DNA from 2 places in the Janthinobacterium sp. SUN176 genome. Region 2 is predicted to be linked to the other one. Evidence: predicted binding sites of a transcription regulator. Region 2 holds the regulator's gene; the other holds the start of a gene.
What was found. Region 2 encodes NrdR, which represses ribonucleotide reductase genes. Its sites were predicted from a motif close to CACNANATNTNGTG; they were not measured.
Positions count from the first base shown of each region.

Region 1: a site for NrdR is predicted at 2,275-2,288, ahead of O3299_RS16980 (ribonucleoside-diphosphate reductase subunit alpha). Genes of this name have one in related genera too.

Region 1 covers NZ_JAPWIA010000001.1:3,756,356-3,760,539, forward strand. Annotated here, with positions in the region: gene O3299_RS16980 (ribonucleoside-diphosphate reductase subunit alpha) at 1-2,010, opposite strand, end outside; gene ampD (1,6-anhydro-N-acetylmuramyl-L-alanine amidase AmpD) at 2,402-3,013, opposite strand; gene O3299_RS16990 (sigma 54-interacting transcriptional regulator) at 2,991-4,070, opposite strand.
Region 2 covers NZ_JAPWIA010000001.1:69,225-73,408, forward strand. Annotated here, with positions in the region: gene ybgC (tol-pal system-associated acyl-CoA thioesterase) at 1-123, opposite strand, end outside; ZMP/ZTP riboswitch at 438-562, shown strand; gene glyA (serine hydroxymethyltransferase) at 674-1,921, shown strand; gene nrdR (transcriptional regulator NrdR) at 2,066-2,527, shown strand; gene pilV (type IV pilus modification protein PilV) at 2,770-3,339, shown strand; gene O3299_RS00385 (PilW family protein) at 3,336-4,184, shown strand, end outside.

The DNA of each region.
Region 1 (4,184 bases), 3.7 Mb from region 2:
CATGTGCAGGCAGTCCTGGAAGCCCATCACGCCCATGCCGACCGGACGGTGGCGCATGTTCGAATTGCGCGCCTTGTCGACGGCGTAGTAATTGATGTCGATGACGTTGTCCAGCATGCGCATGGCGGTGCGGACGGTCTTGGCCAGCTTGACGTGATCGAGCTTGCCTTCCTTCATGTGCGCCGGCATGTTCACGGAACCGAGGTTGCAGACGGCGATTTCATCGCTGCTGGTGTTCAGGGTGATTTCCGTGCACAGGTTCGAGCTGTGGACGACGCCGACGTGCGACTGCGGGCTGCGGATGTTGCAAGGGTCCTTGAACGTGATCCATGGGTGGCCCGTTTCAAACAGCATCGACAGCATCTTGCGCCACAGATCCAGCGCGGCGATCTTCTTGAAGACGCGGATTTCGCCAGCGGCGGCCTTGGCTTCGTAGCCCACGTAAGCCTGTTCGAAAGCCTTGCCGACCTTGTCGTGCAAGTCTGGCGTGTCCGACGGCGAGAACAGGGTCCATTCGCCTTTTTCCATGACGCGCTTCATGAACATGTCGGGAATCCAGTTTGCCGTGTTCATGTCGTGCGTGCGGCGGCGGTCGTCGCCCGTGTTCTTGCGCAGGTCGAGGAATTCCTCGATGTCCATGTGCCAGGTTTCCAGGTAGGCGCAGACGGCGCCCTTGCGCTTGCCGCCCTGGTTGACTGCCACGGCCGTGTCGTTGACCACTTTCAGGAACGGCACCACGCCTTGCGACTTGCCGTTGGTGCCCTTGATGTGGGCGCCCAGGGCGCGCACTGGCGTCCAGTCGTTACCCAGGCCGCCGGCGAACTTGGCCAGCAGCGCATTGTCCTTGATGGCGTCGTAGATGCCTTCCAGGTCATCCGACACGGTGCTCAGGTAGCACGACGACAGCTGCGAGCGCAGGGTGCCCGAGTTGAACAGAGTCGGGGTCGAGCTCATGAAGTCGAACGAGGACAGCAGGCTGTAGAACTCGATGGCGCGCGCTTCGCGGTCCGCCTCGTTCAGCGCCAGGCCCATGGCCACGCGCATGTAGAACGCCTGCGGCATTTCGATGCGCACGTCCTGGATGTGCAGGAAGTAGCGGTCATACAGGGTTTGCAGGCCGATGTAGCCGAATTGCAAGTCGCGGTCGGCCACGATGGCTTTGGCCAGGCGTTCCAGGTCGAAGCTGGCGAGTACCGGGTTCAGCAGCTCGGCGGCGATGCCCTTGGCGATATATTGCGGGAAATACGTCAGGTACTCGGCGGCAGCGGCCGCTTGCGGCACTTCCTTGCCGAACACTTCCTTGCGCACCGTGTGCAGCAAGATGCGGGCCGTGACCTGGCTGTAGGCCGGGTCTTTTTCCATCAGCGCGCGCGCTGCCAGGATGGCCGACTTGTGCAGTTCTTCCACCGGCACGCCGTCGTACAGGTTTTTCACGGTTTCAGCCAGGATGGCGTCGGCATCGACGTGCTTTTCCAGGCCGGCGCAGGCGGCGTTGATCAGGTCGCGTACTTCCTGCATGTCCAGCAGGCGGCGCACGCCGTTGTCGGTCACGTTCAGTTGTGGCGCGGAAACTTGCGCCGAGGCGCCTTGCGCTTCCTTCTGCAGGCGGCGCTCTTCCATGTGCTTGGCGCGGTACAGCACGTAGGCACGCGCCACGTCGTGTTCGCCCGAACGCATCAGCGACAGTTCCACCTGGTCTTGCACGTCTTCGATATGGAAGGTGCCGCCGCCCGGGTGGCGGCGCACCAGCGCAGCGACGACGCCGTCGGTCAGTTGTTCCACCAGTTCACGGATGCGTGCCGAGGCTGCGCCCTGGCCGCCGTTAACGGCCAAAAACGCCTTGGTCATGGCGATGGCGATCTTCGAAGGCTCAAATGCCACCACCGCGCCGTTGCGGCGGATGATGCGATAGTCGCCCAATGCCGCGCCCGTGCTCGCCACGCTGTTGGCCGCGCCTGGCGCTGGCGATACTGGCGTTGGATGGATGGAAATATCTTGTGGTGATTGCATTGAAGCTCCCGTTGTCAGCTAAAGTCAGCCTGCAGTTTTGCTGCCGCGTGTGTTGTTGAATAGAACGCCCGATGGTCAGGGTTTCTTCAGGTATTTGTTGCTAAATAGTAAATTTATAATGCATAAAACAGCTCAGTATCCATATCGCCACACCGCACTGCCCGGCTGGCGCGAAACACGATCAAGGGTGATGAACCGCCAGTTCCAGTGCCTTATCAGCAATCCGGATAGCTTTGACAATAATTCTGAAAACGTCTGTGATGGCACTACATATAGTCTTTACATCCAACTTCTGCACTAATTGTAGTACCCATCGAAGGGCGATGCAATAGTTTTCCGGCATCCGCCAATGTAATTTTTTGTATTTTCATATACGATTTCGGTTGACTTTTCAGGGCATGGATGGGAAGCCCAATCCCCGCGAAGTAAGCGCTAACGCAGCTTGCCCACGCAGGGTTTCCAGCCAGCATTCTTGATAAAAATGCCAGTCGAAAAACGGCCCCGGATCCGTCTTCCTGCCCGGCGCGATATGCTCGTGGCCGCGCACCTGGCTCAGCCCGTAGCGCGCCACCAGCGCCGCCGTCAGCACCGCCAGGACTTGGTATTGCCGCCGCTGGAAAGGCACATCGTCGGCGCCTTCCATTTCGATACCGATGGAATAGCCATTGCACTGCGGGCGTCCTTCGAAGGCGGACGCGCCCGCATGCCAGGCACGTTGATCAGCAGAAACATATTGCAACAGCGCACCATCGCGCCGCACAAAAAAGTGCGCCGACACCTGCAAGCCACGCAGGTCGGCGAAAGAAGGATCGGCATTATAATCTACCCGGCCCGTAAACAAGTCCGACACATGCGGCCCGCCAAAGTGCCCGCCCGGCAAGCTGATGTTATGGATCACCAGCAAGTCGACTTGCGCACCGTCCGGACGCGCATCGTAGTATTGGGAGTCATAGCGCAGCGCGCCGTCGCACCAGCCGTCTTCATCTATCGTCCATGCGCTCATCAAGTATGGCTTCCTGTATCATCAATTTCTGCATGCGGTAACGCAACTGGCGCACGCTCAGACCCAGCTGGCGCGCCGCCCGTGCGCGGTGGTAGCGCGCCTGCACCAGCGCCAGCATGATCATGTCGCGCTCGGCCTGGCGCAAATACACGTCCAGCGGCAAGACCGGGGCCACGCCATACACCGCCATGCCGGGCAGACACTGTTGCCGCTCGGACACAGCCGGCATGGCCGGCGCCGCCCGCAAGGGCACGTTGCCCGCCGCGAAGGGCAAGGCCAGCCCGTCGAGCGCGATCACGCCGCCATCGGCAAAGGCCAGCGCCCGTTCCAGCACGTTTTCCAGTTCGCGCACATTGCCGGGAAACGCATATGCGGCCAGGGCCGCCAGCACCGGCGGCGCCAGGCTCACGACCCGGTGCGGCGACAGGCGCGCGAGGATCACCTCACATAATACCTGCAGATCGCCGCGCCGTTCGCGCAGCGGCGGCAGCGCCAGCTCGATGACATTCAGGCGGTAAAACAGGTCCTGGCGAAACGTCCCGGCGGCCACGCCGCGCGTCAGGCCATGCTGGCTGGCGCACAGGATGCGCACGTCGACGGCTTCGTCAGTACTGCCGCCCAGCTTGCGCACGCGGTGCTCTTGCAGCACGCGCAACAGTTTCACCTGCATGGACAGCGGCAGATCGTCGACTTCGTCGAGCAGCAAGCTGCCGCCGTGGGCCGCCTGGAACAGGCCCTGGCGCTCGTGCAGCGCGCCCGTATAGGCGCCCGGGCGGCAGCCGAAGAATTCCGCTTCCATCAGCGCTTCGGGAATGGCGCCACAGTTGACAGCGATAAACGGGAAACTGGCGCGCGCGCCCTGCGCGTGGATGGCGCGCGCCGCCAGTTCCTTGCCCGTGCCCGATTCGCCGTGGATGGCCACCGGCGCGCCGCAGCGGGCGATGCGGCCGATCTGTGCGCGCAGCGCCTGCATGGGCAGCGAGTTGCCGCTCAGTTGCGGCGCCGGCGGCATGCCGGCGACGGTCTGCGGGATGGAACGGGGGCTGGGACGGGACATGGTGAGCGCGCCTTTCTGCAATGGCGGCGACGAACCGCCTGCTGCAGATGCTACGCCGGACGGATGCCGGAGGACGTTACGATACGGATGAGCAACGCACGCGCGCCTGCGAAC
Region 2 (4,184 bases):
GGCGCGCAGCCATTCGGTGCGCGCGCGCTCGAAGAATTTCAGGTAGTTAGCGTAATAGACGATGCCGCCGGCGTCGGTGTCTTCATAGTAGACACGTACGTTCCAGGTAAAGACTGAAGGCATGTTTATTGCGCCAGTAGTGAGATTGAGCAACATTTTACGCGATTTTTCTTCTTGTGACTGTGGGCGCTTGCTGGAAAGCCATGCAAAAGCTGCATATAAGTTGCACCGCAGCATTGTAAATCCGGCGTGTGCAATGGCAAGCTTCGTAACATACGCTTACATGCCATGGCCAGGTTTAAGCCCAGCTTAAAAGCCGCGGCCATCCCCGGGGCGGCCTGTGGCCGCGCCCGGGCTGCGATGGCGCGCGGCGATTATAGCCGCACGGTTGCATTCCTTGCTCAATTTGGGTACTTAACTTACAATTTGACTTCCATTACGTCTCACGTGACTGGCGAAAAGTCGGGCGATCTCCATGAATGGCGGTCGGCAAACCGGCGAAAGGTGGGCACCCACCGGGAAACGTGAGATTTTTCATCAGCCGTTCGCCTGGGTAGCCACTATGGAAAAGCACGAAGAGGCTGCCTGTCCAATGTTGTTATTCACTTAACGCCGGCTCCCCTCATTCGATCCAACCTGCCAGTACAAGCACCCTCATACTTGGAGTTTTTACATGTTTGCAAAAGATCACAACCTCGCCAACGTCGATCCTGAATTGTTCGCCGTCATTCAAAAAGAGAACACGCGCCAGCACGACCACATCGAACTGATCGCGTCGGAAAACTACACGTCGCCAGCCGTAATGGAAGCGCAAGGCTCGCAGCTGACGAACAAGTACGCCGAAGGCTACCCGGGCAAGCGCTACTACGGCGGCTGCGAATACGTCGACGTGGCCGAGCAACTGGCCATCGACCGCGTGAAACAGCTGTTTGGCGCCGAATGCGCAAACGTGCAGCCGAATTCCGGCTCGCAGGCGAACCAGGGCGTGTTCTTCGCCATGTTGAAACCAGGCGACCTGATCATGGGTATGTCGCTGGCCGAAGGCGGTCACCTGACCCACGGCATGCCGCTGAACATGTCCGGCAAATGGTTTGACGTCGTGTCGTATGGCTTGACGGCGGAAGAAGACATCGACTACGAGGCGATGGAACGTCTGGCCCGCGAACGCAAGCCAAAGCTGATCATCGCCGGCGCGTCGGCATTCTCGAAAAAGATCGACTTCGAACGCTTCAGCAAGATCGCCAAGGAAGTGGGCGCCTACTTCATGGTCGACATGGCCCACTACGCCGGCTTGATCGCCGCCGGCCTGTACCCGAACCCGGTGCCGTTCGCCGACTTCGTCACCTCGACCACGCACAAATCGTTGCGCGGCCCGCGCGGCGGCATCATCCTGATGAAGGCCGAACACGAAAAAGCCATCAACTCGGCCATCTTTCCTGGTATCCAGGGCGGCCCGCTGATGCACGTGATCGCCGGCAAGGCCGTCGCCTTCAAGGAAGCGCTGAGCCCTGAATTCGTCGAATACCAGAAGCAAGTGATCAAGAACGCCGACGTGCTGGCGAAAACCCTGATCAAGCGCGGCCTGCGCATCGTGTCCGGCGGCACCGAATCGCACGTCATGCTGGTCGACCTGCGCGCCAAGAACCTGACGGGCAAGGAAGCCGAAGCCATCCTCGGTTCCGCGCACATCACCTGCAACAAGAACGGCATCCCGAACGACCCGCAAAAACCGTTCGTCACCTCGGGCATCCGCCTGGGCAGCCCGGCGATGACGACGCGCGGTTTCAAGGAAGCGCAAGCGGAAGAAGTGGGCAACCTGATCGCCGACGTGCTGGACAATCCGCATGACGCCGCCACCATCGAGCGCGTGAAAGCGGCCGTGAAAGTACTGGCCGACGCGCACCCAGTGTACGCAGCATAATTATTTGTCCAGAATGTGTCATACGGAGTAAGATTCTGTATGACACATTCCAGTCGTGCCCAAGGGCGCCCGGAGTGATTCGGGCGCCCTTTGTACAAGGGCGGCGATTTCCCGTAATTATTACTATAAAGTTGTAGCCAGCCCATGAAATGTCCATTTTGCCAGCACGGCGACACCCAGGTTCTCGATACGCGCGTATCGGAGGAAGGGGATGCCATTCGGCGCCGCCGCCGCTGCGGCAAATGCGACAAGCGTTTTACCACGTACGAACGCATTGAACTTATCATGCCGGCCGTCGTCAAAAAGAATGGCAGCCGGACGGAGTTCGCTGCGGATAAGTTGCGCGGCAGTTTGATGCTGGCCTTGCGTAAGCGTCCCGTCGCGGCCGCCTCTGTGGATACGGCCATCGCGTCCATCCAGGAAAAGCTGCTCACCAGCGGCTTGCGCGAAGTCGAATCCGGCTATATCGGCGAACTCGTCATGCAGGAACTCAAGCGCCTGGACAAGATCGCCTACATCCGCTTTGCCTCCGTCTACAAGAATTTCGAAGACCTGGCCGAGTTCCAGGACGCGATCGCTGAAGTGGGCCAGGCGCGCAAGCCCTGACGCTCACCCGGACATTCACTTTGCCGTCAGCGGGGCCGCTCCAGCGCCCCGTGTTCACCATGCCAGCGCTTGCCTTGCAAGCGGTCTGATCAATACCAACGCCGTTCTTCTCGACTTATCATCGCTCTGTTTGCGCTAGCGCAGACGCGGGTTTTTGCGCGCGCCTATCTTGTAGCTGGGCCGCCTGTTCCTGCGGCTCTTTCTGCGGAAGGGAGTAGCGCATGCGCAAGGACGGTCGCACTATGTTTCCTGCGGATGGCAGCAGCCTCGTCGAAGTGCTGGTGTCGCTGCTGCTGTTGGCGCTGGGCCTGCTGGGCGCCAGCATCCTGCAATTGAACGCCCTGCGCGCGCGCCACGAGTCGGCGCTGCTGTCGGCGGGCGTGCAACTGGCCGCCGGCATGGCCGAGCGCATGCGCGCGAACAACGTGCTCATGAATGGCCCCGATGCGGGCAATCCCTACCTGAACGTGGCATATGCGGCGGCGGACGGCGCCGAAGCTGGCGGTGGCGCGCCGGACTGTCTTGGCGCTGCCGCCTGCGGCGCGGCCGAACTGGCGCAATTCGACATCGCCGAATGGAAGCAGGGGCTGCACGCGGCCTTGCCCGGCGCGCGCCTGCGCATCTGCCGCGACCTTGCCGCGTGGGATGCCGCCGCCCAGGGCTTGCAGTGGGCGTGCAGCGGCGGCAAGGGGGCGCCCATCGTCATCAAGCTGGGCTGGCGCGGCCGGCTGCCCGATGGCTCGCCCGCCGTGAATGCGGCAGGCGAGTCGCTGCCCAGGCTGGCATTCCAGCTGGGCGGGGGCGGCGCATGAACGGCGGGCATCGTGGCATGAGCCTGGTCGAATTGCTGGTGGCCCTGTCGCTGGGTGCGCTGTTGATGCTGGCCGCCAGTAGCGTGCTGCTGGCGGCCAGCGGCAGCTATGGCGACCAGTCCGCCAGCGCTCGCCTGGATGACAACGCCCGCTATGCGCTCGACGCCATCGCCCGCGCCGTGCGCCAGACGGCGTATGTGAATTGGGACAGCAGCGCCGCGCCCGTCGCCCATGCGGATTACGACAGCGCGAATATCGCCGGTCTCGACGCGCGCAGCCTGGGCAAGAACAGCGACGGCATCAGCGGCGCGCTGCCCGGCGCCCTGCATGGCAGCGACGTGCTGGCCTTGCGCTATTACGGCGCCGGCAAGGAAGAGGGCGGCGACGGTTCCGTGCTCAATTGCGCCGGCTTCGGCGTGGGCGCCGCGCAAACGGAGGCGCAGCGGGGCTGGAGCATTTTCTACGTGGCGCAGGGCGCCGATGGCGAAGGCGAGCTGCGCTGCAAATACCGGGGCGCGAACGGCTGGGGCGCGGACGCCGTCATCCGTGGCGTCGATGCTTTCCAGGTGCTGTATGGCCTCGACACGGATACGCCGCCTGACGGCGTGGCGAACCGCTATGTCAACGCCAGCACGCTCGACGCCTACGATGCGGCGCTGCTGCTGGAGGGGGCGGACGCGGCTGCGCGCCAGCGCGATTTTCAACGGCGCACGCACTGGAAACGCGTGGCCAGCGTGCGCGTGGCGCTGTTGCTGCATGGCGAGGCGGAACCGGCTGACAAGATGGCGGAACTGGGGCCGGCGCAGTTCGACCTGTTCGGCAAGGCGTATGCCGAGGCGCATGGC